2 regions of the Streptococcus ruminantium genome follow, and region 1 is predicted to be linked to the other one. Evidence: predicted binding sites of a transcription regulator. Region 1 holds the regulator's gene; the other holds the start of a gene.

Evidence for each region. The regulator HrcA, encoded in region 1, represses chaperone genes, less so after heat shock. The targets are predictions, from matches to a motif close to TTAGCACTCNNNNNNNNNGAGTGCTAA.
Region 2: the regulator HrcA is predicted to act here: its motif matches at 4,999-5,025, upstream of groES (co-chaperone GroES).

The regions. Positions count from the first base shown of each region.
Region 1 covers NZ_AP018400.1:276,932-285,760, forward strand. The annotation lists gene mvaD (diphosphomevalonate decarboxylase) at 1-870, shown strand, start outside; gene SR187_RS01465 (phosphomevalonate kinase) at 872-1,951, shown strand; gene fni (type 2 isopentenyl-diphosphate Delta-isomerase) at 1,961-3,052, shown strand; gene SR187_RS01475 (trypsin-like serine peptidase) at 3,372-4,166, opposite strand; gene SR187_RS01480 (histidine phosphatase family protein) at 4,966-5,661, shown strand; gene SR187_RS01485 (PadR family transcriptional regulator) at 5,978-6,301, shown strand; gene SR187_RS01490 (DUF2812 domain-containing protein) at 6,291-6,803, shown strand; gene hrcA (heat-inducible transcriptional repressor HrcA) at 7,208-8,242, shown strand; partial or broken gene grpE (nucleotide exchange factor GrpE) at 8,377-8,829, shown strand, end outside.
Region 2 covers NZ_AP018400.1:132,500-141,328, reverse strand. The annotation lists gene fusA (elongation factor G) at 1-1,283, opposite strand, end outside; gene rpsG (30S ribosomal protein S7) at 1,795-2,265, opposite strand; gene rpsL (30S ribosomal protein S12) at 2,282-2,695, opposite strand; gene groL (chaperonin GroEL) at 2,966-4,588, opposite strand; gene groES (co-chaperone GroES) at 4,697-4,978, opposite strand; gene SR187_RS00875 (hypothetical protein) at 5,189-5,440, shown strand; gene SR187_RS00870 (single-stranded DNA-binding protein) at 5,524-5,919, opposite strand; gene SR187_RS00865 (DUF2785 domain-containing protein) at 5,984-6,763, shown strand; gene ytpR (YtpR family tRNA-binding protein) at 6,798-7,421, opposite strand; gene SR187_RS00855 (thioredoxin family protein) at 7,497-7,817, opposite strand; gene SR187_RS00850 (DUF4651 domain-containing protein) at 7,814-8,098, opposite strand; gene pepA (glutamyl aminopeptidase) at 8,337-8,829, shown strand, end outside.

The DNA of each region.
Region 1 (8,829 bases):
GCATTGACAGCAGATGAGTTTTATCTCAATGAAAAATTACAAAATGAAAAAGAAATTTTTAAAATTTCTCGATTTTTGGATTTGTTTCGCGAATATATAGGTGAGAGGACTTTTGCCCGAGTGGAGAGTCTGAATTTTGTTCCAACAGCAGCAGGTTTAGCTAGCTCAGCATCAGCTTTTGCGGCTTTAGCATTGGCGACTACCACAGCCTTAGGCATCAATTTGTCACCTGCCCAGCTCTCAACCTTTGCCCGTAGAGGCTCAGGGTCTAGCACCCGTAGCTTGTTTGGTGGATTTGTTGAATGGGATATGGGAACAAGTTCAGAAGATTCTATGGCTCATCCGATTGATGATGCAGATTGGGATATTGGTATGTTGGTACTTGCTGTTGATACTGGTCCTAAAAAAATTGCTAGCCGAGAAGGAATGGAGCATACGGTAGCTAGTTCTCCCTTTTATCAAGCTTGGGTGGAGACGGCCCGGTCTGACCTAGAAGATATAAAAAAGGCTATTGCATCCCGAGATTTTGAGAAAGTTGGTCAAATTACAGAGCATAATGGCATGAAGATGCATGCCACAACCCTATCTGCCAACCCACCTTTTACCTATTGGTCAGCCGACAGTCTGCTTGCCCAAGAAGCTGTCCGTCAGGTCCGTGAGGAAAGAGGACTATCCGCCTATATGACTATGGATGCCGGGCCTAACGTCAAAGTTCTCTGTCGAGCAAGTCAGATGGATGAGTTGGTGGAAGCTCTGTCTCATGTATTTCCTAAAGAAAAAATCATTACCAGCTTACCAGGTCCTGCTGCTCATGTCTTGACGGAGAAAGCTTGGCAGGCTTCCCAAGCCACATTTAAAAAAGGATTCTAGTATGAGAGCTCAAGTAAGTGTACCGGGCAAGCTCTTTCTGGCCGGAGAGTATGCAGTAGTGGAGGCAGGTTACCCAGCTATTATTGCAGCGGTTAATCAATACCTGACTGTCAGTGTTGAAGAAGCAATGCAAGGGACGATTCATTCTAGCCAGCAGCCAGATGTCTATCTGGCTTGGAATCGTCAGGATCAGAAAATCCATGTCCAAGGAGATAATCCCTACCAACTAATTACGATGGCTGTTCAAGTAACGGAGGCCTATCTGTACACTAAAGGAGTCGCTTGTCAAGGTTTTTACGCCCTGGATATACAGTCTGAGCTAGATAACCAAAGCTCAGGCACCAAATACGGTCTAGGTTCATCCGGTGCAGTAACGGTAGCAACAGTCAAGGCAATCCTTGCCTATTATGGCTATAGACCAGATAAGCTCCTAGTTTATAAATTAGCAGCTCTAACTCAAGCTAAATTAGGAATGAAAGGATCCTTTGGGGATTTGGCAGCTTCAAGCTTTGGTGGCTTGGTTGCCTATCATTCTTTGGATCGTTCGTGGCTTTTTAAGAAAATGGCAGAGCTATCCGTGGTAGATTTGGTTGAGCTAGACTGGAAAGATCTATCTATTTGCCCTATTTATCTACCTAAGGAGTTGGACCTTGTAGTAGGCTGGACAGGTTCGGCTGCCTCGACAGACCATCTGATTTCGCAGATGGAAGACCAAAAGAATCAAACTGAAAAAGAAGCTATTTATAGTCGGTTTTTGGTCGCTTCTAAGGAATGCGTTGAACAGTTTATTTTTGCCTGTCAGACAGAAAATCAAGCACTTGTTTGTCAGGCGATAACAGAGAACCGTAAGTTGCTACGAGAATTTTCTACAAGTATGGGATTGGTGATTGAAACACCTAAACTAAGCCAACTATGTAACTTGGCTCAAGCTTATGGGGCGGTAGCCAAATCATCAGGTGCAGGCGGTGGCGATTGTGGCATTAGCTTGGTGAATAGTCAGAAACAAAAAGCAGCAATAGAGGAAGCTTGGCGACAAGTCGGTATTTTTCCACTCCCTCTAAGAATTTCAAATGAAGAATAAGGAGAAACGATGTTTTATTTAGAAAAATTTGGTGCCAATCGCAAGGATCAGCATCTTGGCCTAGCCCATCAACAATATAGTTCTCAACCAGCCACGGATTTTACGGAAACCTTATTTGTCCATCATTCTTTACCACAGACAAAGGTGGATGAGGTGGATATTTCGACCCGTGTCGTTGGTTTGGATTTCCAATTTCCATTTTTCATCAATGCGATGACAGGTGGTAGTAAAAAAACGGGAGATATTAACCGCCTTTTGGGGATTATGGGACATTTTGGAAAGATCGCCCTTGCTTCTGGGTCGGTTAGTGCAGCCATTAAGGATCCGTCTGTTGCCAAGACCTTTTCGGTCATGCGTCGAGAAAATCCCTACGGCATCATTTTTGCTAATCTCGGTGCCCACCATGATGTGGATGATGCCAAACGAGCGGTCGATTTACTAGAGGCCAATGCGATTCAAATTCATGTCAATGCTCCGCAAGAGATTATAATGCCGGAGGGAGACCGTGATTTTAGTATGTGGTTGAAAAATATCGAAGCCTTGGTGCGTGAGTTGAAAGTGCCAGTTATTGCAAAAGAGGTTGGTTTTGGTATGAGTCGAGAAACAGTTGCTCAACTGGCTTCTGTCGGGGTTGAAACGATTGATGTTTCCGGAACTGGCGGTACCAATTTTGCCAAGATTGAAAATGTTCGTCGAACGTTCAATGATTACGATTATTTGGAAGATTGGGGGCAGTCAACGGTTATTTCCTTGGTGGAGGCTATGAGTGTTTCTGAAAAAGAGCGTCCAGCTTTGATTGCTTCAGGTGGAATAAAAACGCCTTTAGATATTGTTAAGTCCTTGGCTCTGGGAGCAGATTTGGTCGGTATGTCCAATCGCTTCCTCCAATATGTTAAAGATGTCAGAGGTAATCGCTTTGATGAAGGCTTGCAGGCAATCTCTTCTTTCCAGCGGCAGATAGCTGAAATTATGACCATGTTGGGGGCTAAAAATATTGCAGACCTCCGTAAGAAAGATTTGATTCTAGCACCGAATGTGCAAAACTGGTGTGAGGCACGTGGCATTGATTGGAAAGCTTATGCCAACCGATCACGGAATTAAAATCCATCGAAACCTCCCTTTATAGTGAATCATGATTTCTTCTTTTTCACGATAAGGGGAGCATTTGTGTGTGCGAATGATATTAACAGTTACTGAAAAACAATTCTAGCTTCTCTGGTCTTATTGGTAGGATTGAGGAGGACTTCATCATCACAAAAGATTGTTAGAATAAGCGTCCGACTGTCAACTATGGTGATTTTGTAAAACAAAAAGAGACTTGTTCATTTTCATCTATTTATAAAGTTATAAATAAGATGCGAACAGTCTCTTTTCTTTTTATTAACAGCTAATTGTCCTCACTGGAGTCAGTACTTTTTACCTACTCAGCAACAGAAACAGAGATTCCGTTTCGATCAAATAGTTTAGACTTCATATCCATCGTGAATGGAGTGATTGTTGCCTTGCTACACATCGGTACGTCTTGACAATCTGTTACGTTTGCAGCACCCGTAACAATGCCGATCATTTTACCATTGTAGTAAACGGGAGATCCAGAATTTTGTTCAGCAATATAAAAATCAACGGTTAAAGTTCCGTCCTCTTCTACATTCAGTACAGTTCCTTGAGTCTTAGTCATGTCTCCTTTAAAATAACGTGAGTAACCTATGGTACTGACTGTTTTGCCGACAAGAGACTGTAAATTCTTATGAACAGTGAGAGAAGTAGTGCTTGTATCAAGAGGGATAGAGCTAGGTTCTGTCACTTTGATTAGTCCAACATCATTCTTAAAATCATGGAAACCTGCATAATTCTGCATTGGTTTGAATGGCTTTTTATGGAAAATCGTTTTTTTATACATCTTGAAAGCTACAGTGTGGCTATCAGCGTTTGTTTCCACAGTGGCGCTTTTTGTTGAATTGATGCGACCATTGCGATCTGTCATACAGTGACCTGCAGTTAAGAAGTGATTATTTCCAATGTAGGTTCCTGTACATCTCATTGATCCATTTTCTGACTTATCAATGGTTAATGGATAGATTAAATGATGAGGAGCAACAAGTCTTTCTTCATTCGTAAGTGGTTCCCGTACAGATGCAGTCACGATCGTAACAGGGGCTCTACATGAAACGCAAAATAATAGAAATGCAACAATAGCTGCTACTTTTTTGGACATACTTTTCTCCTTTTAATTACATGACGGACTCCTTTCAGTTGTGAGCATTAGCTGTTCGTATGCCTTCGTTCAAGTTTATTATATTGCTAATATAGCGCTTTGTCAAAGAAAGATAGTGTATAGAGCTTTGACTTTGCACGAACGATGCTTAAAGTCAGGGGAGAATAGAAGAGACTTCAAATAGCAAAAAAACAATAGGGTTTGGATAAATATGTATATATGGAATGTGATGAATAGTGCTTTTCGGATTCGCTCGGCCTCATGGCATTAAAGAAAAAAATGGAACGAGATATGATTCATCAAGTCTATGCGCCTATTCAGTTTTTTAGAAGAGATAGCATAGTGAACCAAAAGAAGAAGGAGATTCAGACATCAGCGGAGGAAACATAACAGGCTATCAGGTTGATTTCAGAACAATTAGACGATAGTATAAAGGGGCAATGGTCTGTTGCGATTGATAGAGAAATTTCTAAGCAATCCAATAAGTATAATGAATTGTAATCTATGGAACAACAAGTTAAACTTGTTGTCAGATTACGTAAGCAATCGGTTTTTTCTGTATGGAAAGTAGTTCATTTGTTTCTACTGTTGTAGTAAAAATGACATTTCTTAGATGATTGTCGAGATAAATAATTCTAGAGACTGCTTCGTTTTGGATAGCCGATAAGATCAATGGGGGTAGGTGATTAGCTATCGGATAATAGGGAAAATCAAGAGGTAAACTACATGTGTCGGCTGCGACAAGAGGTCAAATTTTTGTTATACTAATATATAGTAAGAAAATGACAAGGAGTAACGTATGTCAGAAATAAGATTGTATATTTCGCGTCATGGAAAAACCATGTTCAACACTATTGGCCGTGTGCAAGGTTGGTGTGACACCCCTCTCACTCAAAAAGGAGAAGAAGGTATCCGTGAACTTGGTTTAGGTTTAAAAGAAGCAAACATTGATTTTAAGTTGGCAGTGTCTAGTGATTTGGGACGGACGGTACAAACCATGACAATCGCCCTTCGAGAATTAGGAGAACTAGGGAAAATTCCATATTATCAAGACAAACGAATTCGAGAGTGGTGTTTTGGCAGTTTTGAGGGAATGTATGATGCAGAACTTTTTCAAGGCGTTCTTCCGCGTTTGAAAGGAACAGTGGATACGAGTGGCATGTCTTTTGCGGAGATTGCAACAGGTATTCAAGAAGCGGATACTGCTGGTTGGACGGAATCTTGGGAAGTTTTGAGTAATCGAATTTTGGCAGGCTTCGAGTCCATTGCTCAAGATTTGGAAAAACAGGGTGGTGGTAATGCGCTCGTTGTCAGTCACGGTATGACCATCGCTACCCTGGCTCATCTCTTGGAACCTGAGCGTGGAGCTAATGTCTTTCTAGATAATGGTTCCATTACCGTTTTAAAATACGAAGATGGTGAATTGAAAATTGAAGCTTTCGGCGACTTGTCTTATCGTCAAAGAGGAGCTGAATTGATTGCACAGGGAAAATAGTATTCTACGAAGACTAGAACGATATAGATTAGCGTGTTTTGATGGGTAGGATGTTTTTTAGCCTGTTATCTAAAATCTGAGAAGTAGCAAAGTAACTTTTTGTTTCAAAAATAGGAATTTCCTATCTTGCTTTCGTTATCTTCAAACTCCAATGGTTCGTTCGCTCGATGTAGTTAGCCTGCTTTTGATTTTCATTGAGTATAAAGTATCAAAACCAGAGGTGAAAATCTTTGGTTTTTTTTGATAGATATATCGAAGTGTGATATAATTTTTATATATCGAGGCTCGATGCACATTGGAAGGGAGGAGGTAAACAATGAATGATAAACTAAAGCGAATCTATGTTCCTATGACAGAAACAGCCTTTTATATCCTCTTTCATTTGCAGAAAGAGCGACATGGTTATGACATTGCCCAACAGACAAAGGCTATAACAGCAGGTCAAGTTGTCATTAGTCCAGGAACTATGTATGGTACTCTTTTCAAAATGGAAAAGGATGGCTTGATTGATTTTGTACGAGAAGAAGACAAGCGAAAGTTGTATCGGATAACAGAAGTAGGGCAGGAGATTTTGGAAATAGAATTGGTCAGAATTGAACGCCTCTATCGCAATAGCAAGGGGAGAGACTATGGAAACTAAGAAAGAAATTTGTTTCTTTTTCCTACCTGATTTTGAAAAGGAAGAAAGATATTTAGCTGAACAGCACCTTCAGGGCTGGAAGCTTATTCAAAATAAATTTGGCCTTTTATTTATCTTTGAAAAGTGTCAACCAGAACACGTAGTCTATCGGTTGGATTTCAAACCTAAAACTCAAGATAATCTTGAATATTTGCAGTTGTTCAAAGATTACGGCTGGGAGTATGTTGGTCGTTGTAACCATTTTTCCTGCTTTAGAAAGAGTAAGGTATTAGGGGAGATTGAACTTTATAGTGATCGTCAGAGCAAGTTTGAGATGATTGGTAGAATCATTGGCAGACAATTTCTAATGGCTTTATCCTTGCTTATCTTGTTTACCTTCCTATTCTATTTTTTGGATATGCCTGCGGCTATTATTGGTATGGCTACCCTTGCTATTCCGGTATTGCTGTATTGTTTGGTTGGTTTGCTGCGCTTGCGCCAGAAATATGAGGAGGTTGGATAATGAAAAAACAGAAGTATATCGCAACTGTAATCAACTCACTTTGTATCTTCGCAGTTATTTTTCTAAATAAACATCGTTTGGCTACTCTTGTTTTTATATGTCTGATTATGCTCCTAAATTTTTGGAATCTAATGGATTTAAAGAAAAAGTGTAAATAGTCTAGCCATTTTCGTTTTTAGGGTGGAAATGACCGGTATGGATAAGATGCAATAGAATAGTACTAGGTCCTTAGACTGATTTTTAGCACTCTTGTAAAAAGAGTGCTAATTTTTTGTCTTTTTCCCTTGACTTTGCTTCTCTAAAGAGTATAATAGAGATAGAAACGCTAGCACTCTATGCATGAAAGTGCTAAAGATAATTTGAAGTCATCAAAGTACTGGCTGTCACTCATGAAAGGAGCGAGCATGATTACACAACGTCAAAATGATATTTTGAATCGAATCGTTGAATTGTTTACGCAGCATCATGAGCCAGTTGGTTCCAAAACTTTGCAGGAAATGATAGCTTCTAGTTCTGCCACCATCCGTAATGATATGGCTAAGCTTGAGCAGCTGGGACTGCTTGAAAAAGCCCATACTTCCAGTGGTCGTATGCCCAGTCGAGCAGGTTTTCAATATTTTGTCAGCCACTCGCTCAACCTAGAGCATATTGATGAAGATGATATTTATCAGGTGGTTAAGGCTTTTGACTTTGAAGCCTTCAAGTTGGAAGATATTTTGGAGCGGGCTAGTCAGGTTTTGGCTGATTTGACAAGCTACACTTCTGTCATTCTTGATGTGGAACCAACTAGTCAGCGACTGACTTCCTTTGATATCGTTCGATTGAGTAATCATGATGCCTTGGCAGTTCTGACCCTAGACCAATCTAAACCGGTCACTGTTCAATTTGCCATTCCTAAGAACTTTTTAACAAGGGAGTTGGAAGTGTTCAAACGCTTGGTAGATGAACGGTTTGTGGGGCAGACAGTCCTGTCTATCCATTACAAGTTGCGGACAGAAATTCCGCAGGTGGTACAGCGTTATTTTACACCGACAGATAATGTTTTGGACTTGATGGATTATATCTTTTCAAATCTTTTCCAAGAACTTGTTTTCATTGGTGGTAAGGTTGCCTCTCTTACCTATGGCAATCTTGCGACCTATCAGTTATTGGATAGTCCGCAGGTACTTGCTGCTGAGTTACGAGAAGGTTTGGCACCGGGACAGTCGACTAGGATTGTGGTTGCAGAGCATAGAGATCCAGCCCTTTCGGATGTGACGGTCATTCATCATCGCTTTCCAATTCCTTATCGTGGGGAGGCACAGATGAGCCTACTAGGTCCTGTTGATATGGATTATCGGAGGCAGATGAGTCTGATTAACATCATTAGTCGTGTCTTATTCATGAAACTGACGGATTACTATAGATATTTGAGTAGTAATCACTATGAAGTAAACTAAGATATGAAAGTGCGAAGGAAACGATAGAAAAATAGGAGAGTGACGCTGTGTCATCAGATACAAGACAGTCTATCTTTTTTCTAGGTTTTTAGCCTGAACTCAGTTGGTTAAGATATGAAGCGTTAACGAAACAACAAAAAGAAGAGGTGAGACATTTGTCAGAAGAAGTTAAAGATGAAGAAATGTTAGAGAAAGCAGAAGCTACGCAAACAGAAGAAGTTGTCGAAGTTCCTGAAAAATCTGAATTGGAATTAGCCAATGAGCGTGCAGAGGAATTTGAAAATAAATACCTTCGAGCTCATGCCGAAATGCAAAATATTCAACGTCGTGCTAACGAGGAACGCCAAACCTTGCAACGTTACCGTTCGCAGGACTTGGCGAAGAAAATCTTACCAAGTTTGGATAACTTGGAGCGTGCGCTTGCTGTTGAAGGTTTGACAGATGATGTGAAAAAAGGAATCGAGATGGTACAAGAAAGCTTGATCCAAGCATTGAAGGAAGAAGGTGTTGAAGAAGTTGAAACAACAACCTTTGACCCGAATCTTCACATGGCAGTTCAAACGGTTCCTGCAGATGACGATCACCCA
Region 2 (8,829 bases), 140 kb from region 1:
TTAGAAAGGGCAACACCCATCTTGTCTTGGTCTGCCTTAGACTTAGGCTCAACCATCAATTGGATAACTGGTTCTGGAACGTTGATGGACTCAAGGATAACCTTAGCTTTTTCATCTGTCAATGAGTCACCAGTTGTCGTGTCTTTCAAACCAACCGCAGCTGCGATGTCTCCTGAGTAAACCGTTTCGATTTCTTGACGGCTGTTTGCGTGCATTTGGAGGATACGTCCGATACGCTCACGTTTACCTTTAGAAGTGTTCATCACGTATGAGCCACTGTTGAGGACACCTGAGTACACACGGAAGAATGTCAAACGACCTACGAATGGGTCTGTCATAATCTTGAAGGCAAGAGCTGCAAATGGCTCTTCGTCAGACGCTGGACGCTCTTCTTCTGCGTCTGTGTCTGGATTGATACCCTTGATAGCAGGAATATCAACTGGGCTTGGAAGGTAGTCAATAACCGCATCAAGCATCAATTGAACACCTTTGTTTTTGAAGGCAGAACCACACAATACTGGGAAGAATTCAACGTTGATGGTCGCTTTACGGATACCAGCTTTCAATTCTTCGTTAGTGATTTCTTCACCTTCAAGGTATTTCATCATCAAGTCTTCATCCGTTTCAGCTACTGCTTCAACCAATTTTTCACGGTATTCTTGTGCTTGCTCAAGGTATTCAGCCGGAATATCTTCTTCAAGGATGTCTGTACCAAGGTCATTGGTATAGATTTCAGCTTTCATCTTGATCAAGTCAATGATACCACGGAATTCATCTTCAGAACCGATTGGTAATTGAATTGGATGAGCATTTGCTTGCAAACGATCATGAAGCGTTGATACTGAGTAAAGGAAGTCAGCACCGATTTTATCCATTTTGTTAGCAAATACGATACGTGGAACACCGTATTCAGTCGCCTGACGCCATACTGTTTCAGTTTGTGGCTCAACACCTGATTGTGAGTCAAGGACGGTTACAGCACCATCAAGAACGCGAAGTGAACGTTGTACTTCAATTGTGAAGTCCACGTGTCCTGGTGTGTCGATGATGTTTACACGGTGGTTATTCCATTGTGCTGTTGTCGCAGCAGATGTGATTGTGATACCACGTTCTTGCTCTTGCTCCATCCAGTCCATTTGTGATGCACCTTCGTGAGTTTCACCGATTTTGTGGATTTTACCAGTGTAGTAAAGAATACGCTCAGTTGTCGTCGTTTTACCTGCGTCAACGTGCGCCATGATACCGATATTACGAGTTTTTTCTAATGAAAATTCGCGTGCCATGAGGTTTGTTCTCCTATATTTTTAGTTTTCTATTTTGATTATACCATACTTTAAGAAAAGCGAGTGGGCAAATCCCACCCGCTTGATTGCTTACTAATGGTGTGAAATGGATGAGGTGGAACCACTATCCTAATTGAGTTCGAGCTAAAAGTTCTGGAAAAAAGTTCACTCCTCCTAGGGACCGGCCTAGTTCTTATTTTTCCTTGAACATTCTTAACGCTCTCACATCTTAATTGAACTCGGGCTACAACTCTCTGACAAAAAGAGGAATCTCATTGATTGCACAACAATCTGCTTCGATTCCCTATTTTGGCTAGGAGTTGCTTGACGCCCTCGTATCTTAATTAGTTGAGTTCGGACTAAAAATTCTGGAAAAAAGAGACGCAATTGTTTTGGCTTTAGCCAATTACAAGTGTGGCTACCTTTAGGTGTAAATCTTCCTTGGACCTTAAGGTCCATCGTCTGATTTCCTATTTTTCCTTGAATTTTCTTAACGTCCTCACATCCTATCTTACCAGCGGAAGTGTGCAAATGCACGGTTTGCTTCTGCCATTTTGTGAGTATCTTCACGTTTCTTAACAGCTGCACCTGTGTTGTTAGCCGCATCCATGATTTCTTTTGCAAGACGATCAATCATCGTATGCTCACCACGGTTACGTGCAATGGTCACCAACCAACGAAGACCAAGTGTCGTACGACGCTCTGGACGAACTTCAACTGGAACTTGGTAGTTAGAACCACCGACACGGCGTGCGCGTACTTCCAATACAGGCATGATGTTTTCCATCGCTGTTTCAAATACTTCAAGTGCATCGTTGCCAGTTGCTTCTTTGATTTGCTCGAAAGCACCATAAACGATTGATGCAGCTGTACCACGTTTACCATCCAACATAACACGGTTAATCAAACGAGTTACCAATTTTGAGTTATACAATGGATCTGGCAATACTTCGCGCTTAGGCGCTTGATTTTTACGACTCATTTATATTTCCCCCTTCTTAGCCTTTTGGACGTTTTGTACCGTATTTAGAACGGCCTTGCTTACGATCGTTAACACCTGCAGTATCAAGTGCACCACGAACGATATGGTAACGTACCCCTGGAAGGTCCTTTACACGTCCACCACGGAGAAGAACAACACTGTGCTCTTGCAAATTGTGGCCGATACCTGGGATGTAGGCAGTCACTTCAATCAAGTTGCTCAAACGCACACGAGCGAATTTACGAAGGGCTGAGTTAGGTTTTTTAGGTGTCATTGTTCCGACACGAGTTGCAACGCCACGTTTTTGTGGTGATGAAACGTTTGTTTGAACTTTTTTACGGCTGTTATAACCAACGTTCAAAGCTGGTGATTTAGATTTTTCTACTTTAGACTTACGTGGTTTGCGTACCAACTGGTTAATTGTAGGCATCTACATTCTCCTGTATATATTTTTTATTTTTGGTGACAGAGCATTGGTGACAACCTCTATCTGTGTGTACTTTTGCAACATTTGTCAGCACGTCCCTGTACACTCTTGAGAGACCAAAAGTAAAAAGTACCGTCTAACATAATACCACATCCCGTGGGTCTTGTCAAACAAATTTTATCAAAAAAACACAGCCTTGTGACTGTGCTTTCGTGTATATTTTTATCAGGGAATCAAAAATAAAACGATAATTATGACGAGTATAGCCGAGCATTAGTAGCCCATACCCATACCATCCATACCTTGTGGCATAGCTGGGGCTGCTGGTTCTGGCTTATTAGCAACGACTGCCTCTGTTGTCAAAATCAAGCTAGCTACTGAAGCTGCATTTTGAAGGGCTGAACGTGTCACTTTAACTGGATCAATGATCCCTGCTTCAATCATATTGACCCACTCACCTGTCGCTGCGTTGAAACCTGTGCCAAACTCTGAGTTTTTCAACTTATCAATGATAACAGAGCCTTCATAACCAGCATTGTAAGCAATCTGACGAACTGGCTCTTCTAGAGCGCGAAGAACGATATTTCGTCCTGTTTCATCATCGCCTTTTAGTTCAAGCTGAGCTACGCTATTGATCACATTTACAAGAGCTGTACCACCACCGGCAACAATTCCTTCTTCAACCGCAGCACGTGTTGCATTGAGAGCGTCTTCTATACGAAGTTTCATTTCTTTCAGCTCAGTTTCTGTTGCAGCACCGACCTTAATCACTGCCACGCCACCAGACAACTTCGCTAGGCGTTCTTGTAATTTCTCGCGATCAAACTCAGAAGTGGTTCCCTCAATTTGTGACTTAATCACTGCTACACGATTGCTGATAGCTTCTGGATTTCCGGCACCTTCTACAATAGTTGTGCCATCTTTATCAACGACAACCTTAGCTGCCTGACCGAGAGCCTCAATTGTCGCATCTTTCAAGTCCAAACCAAGGTCCTCAGTAATGACTGTTCCACCCGTCAAGATAGCAATGTCTTCCAACATAGCCTTGCGACGATCGCCAAATCCAGGTGCTTTGACAGCTACAACGTTAAAAGTACCACGAATTTTATTGAGAACAAGGGTCGGCAAGGCCTCGCCATCTACATCGTCAGCAATGATCAAAAGTGGACGATTGGTCTGCAAAATGCTCTCCAACAATGGCAATATATCTTGGATATGAGAAATTTTCTTATCTGTAATCAAAATAAATGGATTTTCAAGTTCTGCCACCATTTTTTCATTGTCTGTCACCATGTATTGTGAAAGATAACCACGGTCAAACTGCATACCTTCTACGACATCCAGCTCTGTTTCCATGCCACGAGATTCTTCAATAGTAATTACACCGTCTTTACCCACGCGTTCCATGGCTTCAGAGATGTATTCACCGACTTTTTCAGAACGAGATGATACAGCAGCTACTTGGGCAATAGCTTCTTTGCTTGAAACTGGAATTGCTTGCGCCTTCAAGGCCTCAACTGCTGTTGTGACCGCTGCTTCGATACCGCGACGGATACCGATTGGGTTAGCACCGGCAGTTACGTTTTTCAACCCTTCACGAACAATGGCTTGCGTTAAAAGTGTTGCGGTAGTTGTTCCATCCCCTGCAATATCATTGGTTTTTGAAGCCACTTCAGACACCAGTTTAGCACCCATATTTTCAAAATGGTCTTCCAACTCAATTTCCTTAGCAATGGTTACACCATCATTTGTGATGAGAGGAGAGCCATAGGCCTTTTCCAAAACAACATTACGACCCTTAGGTCCCAAGGTTACCTTAACAGTATCCGCCAAAATATCAACACCACGAACCATGCTCTCACGAGCGTCTGCTGCAAATTTAATTTCTTTTGCCATTTTATGCTACCAATTCCGTCAGAAAGCAAGAAGTGATGGGAATTACAAAGCAAATCACCTCATTCTCGTAGCTTTCCAGACGGATTAAATCCTTTCTACTATGTTCTCTTATCCGATAATTGCTAAAATATCTGATTCACGGACAATATGGACAGTTTGATCACCGTCTTTAACCTCAAGCCCAGCATGAGCATCAACCAAAACCTTGTCACCAACTGCTACTTCTGGTGCTACTAGGTCACCATTAAAGGTGTGAATCCCTTTTCCAACTGCAAGCACACTTGCTTCCCTCGTTTTTTCTTGGCTAGCTCCAGCTAGGACAAAACCGCCAACTGTTTGTTCTTTTTCTTCAAATTTTACGACGATACGATCGCCCAATGGTTTCAACATAGTTGATCCTCCTTCTAACTTTAGCACTCTTTAACGATGAGTGCTAATTACAATTCTTATTGTATCACTCGGTCAAAAATAGTCAAGACAATTCTACCAAGTTTTTACAAAATCCATCTCAGGTCTGAGAAAACAGAGCAGCATATTATTATTGGCTAATGTATGTATGCTATACTGTTCATAACAGTAAAGCAATAAGGAGATTCAAAGATGAAATTCCTTCGAGATTTGAAGAACGATTACTATAAAAGTCGCTTCTCCCTTCATGAAGATTTTGCAGAATGGTTTTTAAAGCGCAAGCTAGGTTTCTGGGGGAAGATAGCATTTGCCTATTTTCTTTGGTCCATCTGGTTACTTCTCTTTACATATCCACACTATGCTGTCTTTTTCTTCTACGGAGTCTTTATCGTATCTCTTGTTGTCATCGTGTTAGAATGGTTGAACAATCGGAAACAAAGATAGCAAAAAACGCCAGTCAAACTGACGTTTCAACAATTGAACTACCGTGCATTATCCGTCTTTTCCATTGATCGACTAACTCTGCCTTAGAATGGTAATTCTTCCTCTTCTAAAACTAGATCTGCAAGATCATCACCTACATTATTTTCACGCATGGCACGTTGAGCTCGGCTTTCTAACAGTTGGAAGGTCTGACCCAAGATTTCGGTCACATAGTGGTTGCTTCCGTCTTTTTCGTATTTTCGAGTTCGCAATTCTCCATCAATAGAAATCAGACTTCCTTTACTTCCGTAGGAAACAAGCGTTTCCGCCAATTTCCCCCAGAAAATCACATTGAGGAAATCCGCCTCACGTTCACCATTCTCCGTCTTGAAACGTCTGTTGACTGCAATCGTTACACGGGTCAGTTTTTTCCCGGTGGATGTCTGGGTCAATTCAGGTTGAGCCGTCAAGCGACCAATCACAATAGTTTTATTATACATTTTTTATCCTCCTACTTATCTATTCGTAGGAATGATGGTAAAATGATGAAAAAGGAGAAAATTTATGAAAAACATCCTTATCTCAAAGCTACAATCCACCCAATCGTATACCAATCAGGAACTAATCTGGCTGTTAGAAAACATCGGCCATCCAGACCCTACTATACGCGACGAACTGGTCTATGCTAGTTTTTGCCATATCTTTTTGGAGGGCTTGATTACAAGAGAACAAGCACAGTCGCTACTGCAATTCTCTCAAGAAACCAAGCCATTTTCCCTGGAAGGCTCCACACAAAAACGAAGTTTTATTTGCTTACTTTACTCTCTGTTGCTGTCTGTCGATAATGAGCCAGAGTCTATTTATCATGCATTTTTAAGCACTAACGACCGCGAGCTACTCTTCCAGCAGGCCTTGGATTATTTGGCGATTGAGAATGATTGGTCTGGCTATGATGAAAAACTCGGTTGGATCCACACTGCTGCCCACGGAGCAGATTTTCTTCTGGCTGCAAGCTGTCATGATCAATTTCCCGCTGAAAAAAACAAAGAAGTCTGGCAAACTATTGTCACTTGTCTAACTAAACAAAGTAAAGTTTTCTCAGCTGGCGAGGAAATCCGTCTGGCACAAATCCCTGTCTACCTCCTGCTGAATGAAAAAGTGTCCAGCCAAGAGCTGACGGAATGGATTAGCAAGCTGGACTTTCCAAATCAAGAACCAGTAGACTACTTCCGGTGGCTCAATCTCCAACATTTTCTGTCTAGTCTTTACTTCCAACTTAGGTCACATCAAGCATTGACCGAAGAAATCGAACAGGCTATTGAAGGAAAAATTGAACCAACATAAAAGAATTGGCCAAAATCGACCAATTCTTCTTTTTCTATCCCTTCCAGTGTTTAACTGGATCAAAGGCCTCTCCGACCACTGCGGAGTCGTCTAATTCGATAATACCACGGACTTGTGGTGCGTTTGGTAGAGGCAATTCACGTGGACTGCACATCATACCAAAACTATCTTCACCGCGCAATTTTCCTGGGAAGATTAGGCTACCGCTCGGCATCATTGCCCCCGGAAGAGCCACAATAGTTTTCAATCCTTGTGCAGCATTTGGCGCACCAGCTACGATTTGCACCGTTTTGTCACCGACATTGACCTGACAGATATTGAGGTGGTCGCTGTCTGGATGAGGAACCAATTCCGCAATCTGACCGACAACAAATTTCGGACTGTTGTCATTGACCAAGCTTTCTGCAAAACCTTCTTTGGATAATTCTGCATTCAAAACAGCCACTTGCTCATCTGTCAAAAACACCTGACCCTTACCAGCAAGTTCCACTAATTTTGACACTTCAAAGATATTCCAAGCTACTGTCTGACCTGTCTCTGCCAGGAATACACGCGCCACTTTTCCCTTACGCTCAAAAGCAACTGCTTGCCCCTTGTTTTCCATCACGATAACCATGAGAACATCGCCGACATGTTCTCTATTGTATGTAAAAATCATTTTTTCTCCTTAATCTCTTCTCAACAAATACCAACTATAAGGTCAAGTTTTCGTTACCTAAATCATACCGAAAGACTACATATCCAATCCAGTTAAAAAGTTGATAATTTCTTCTTTGGTCTTGCGATTTTTATCTACAAAACGACCAATTTCTTGACCGTTTTTCAGAACGACTAAGCTCGGAATCCCTAAAATCGCCCATTGCTGTGCTAAAGACATAAAATCATCCCGATCTAATTGAACAAAAGTCAAATCAGGAAATTCTGCTTCAATGGCTGGCAAATGTGGTTTAATATAGTGACAATCCCCACACCAAGTTGTTACAAATAGGAAAACCGTTGGCTTGCCATCTTCAATCAGTTGAGCGACTTCTTCAATAGTCGTTGGAAAAATCATCTCTTCTCCTCCTCATAACGAATCGAACCTCGGACATTTTCAAACAAAAATATCTGACCCGCTTCCATCACAACCCCGCCAATCAGGACATCCTGCGTTGAAGCTGTTTCATCCACGTAAACTGTTGCTATCTCTCCTAAATCAGCGAAAAATTCACGCACCTCTTGCAAGGCCTGTGCTTTTTTACGTTCCTCTTGGATTTTACGGTAAAATTGAGCACTAGCGGTGAGCACACCTACCCCCAATAAGCCTGCTAGTAAGGCTGTTTTTTTCTTTTTCATACGGACTATTTTATCACAATTTCTAAGAATTTTCCTGAAAATATCATTGGAGTCTGTAATAGCTGAGATAACAGAAAATAAAGCGTTTCTTCATTATTTTGAGGATGTTTATAATATATAAAACTATATCCTCATCAACAGAATCTACCTATCACAAAATAAAATTTCCTAGTTCTTTGGGACAAGCTTAGCCACTTCATGATAAAATAGTAGTAACAATGTCATGGAGGCAAAACAAATGACCCTATTTGAAAAAATCAAGGAAGTAACCGAATTGCAAAGTCTACCTGGCTTTGAAAGTGAGGTCCGCAACCACATTCGTCAGAAAATTACGCCGCATGTAGACCATATCGAAACCGATGGTCTAGGTGGAATCTTCGGCATTCGAAAAGCAAGCGTTGAACATGCACCACGTATTTTAGTAGCCGCTCATATGGATGAAGTAGGCTTTATGATTAGCCAGATCAAACCTGATGGTACATTCCGTGTGGTAGAGTTAGGTGGCTGGAATCCGCTGGTCGTATCTAGTCAAGCCTTTACTCTCCATTTGCAAGATGGACGTACGATTCCTGCAATTTCGGGCTCAGTACCTCCCCATCTTTCCCGTGGTGGCAATACACCTGGTTTGCCTGCTATCGCGGACATCATTTTCGATGCTGGATTTGCCAATTATGATGAAGCATGGACTTTTGGTATACGTCCCGGAGATGTATTGGTCCCTAAAAATGAGA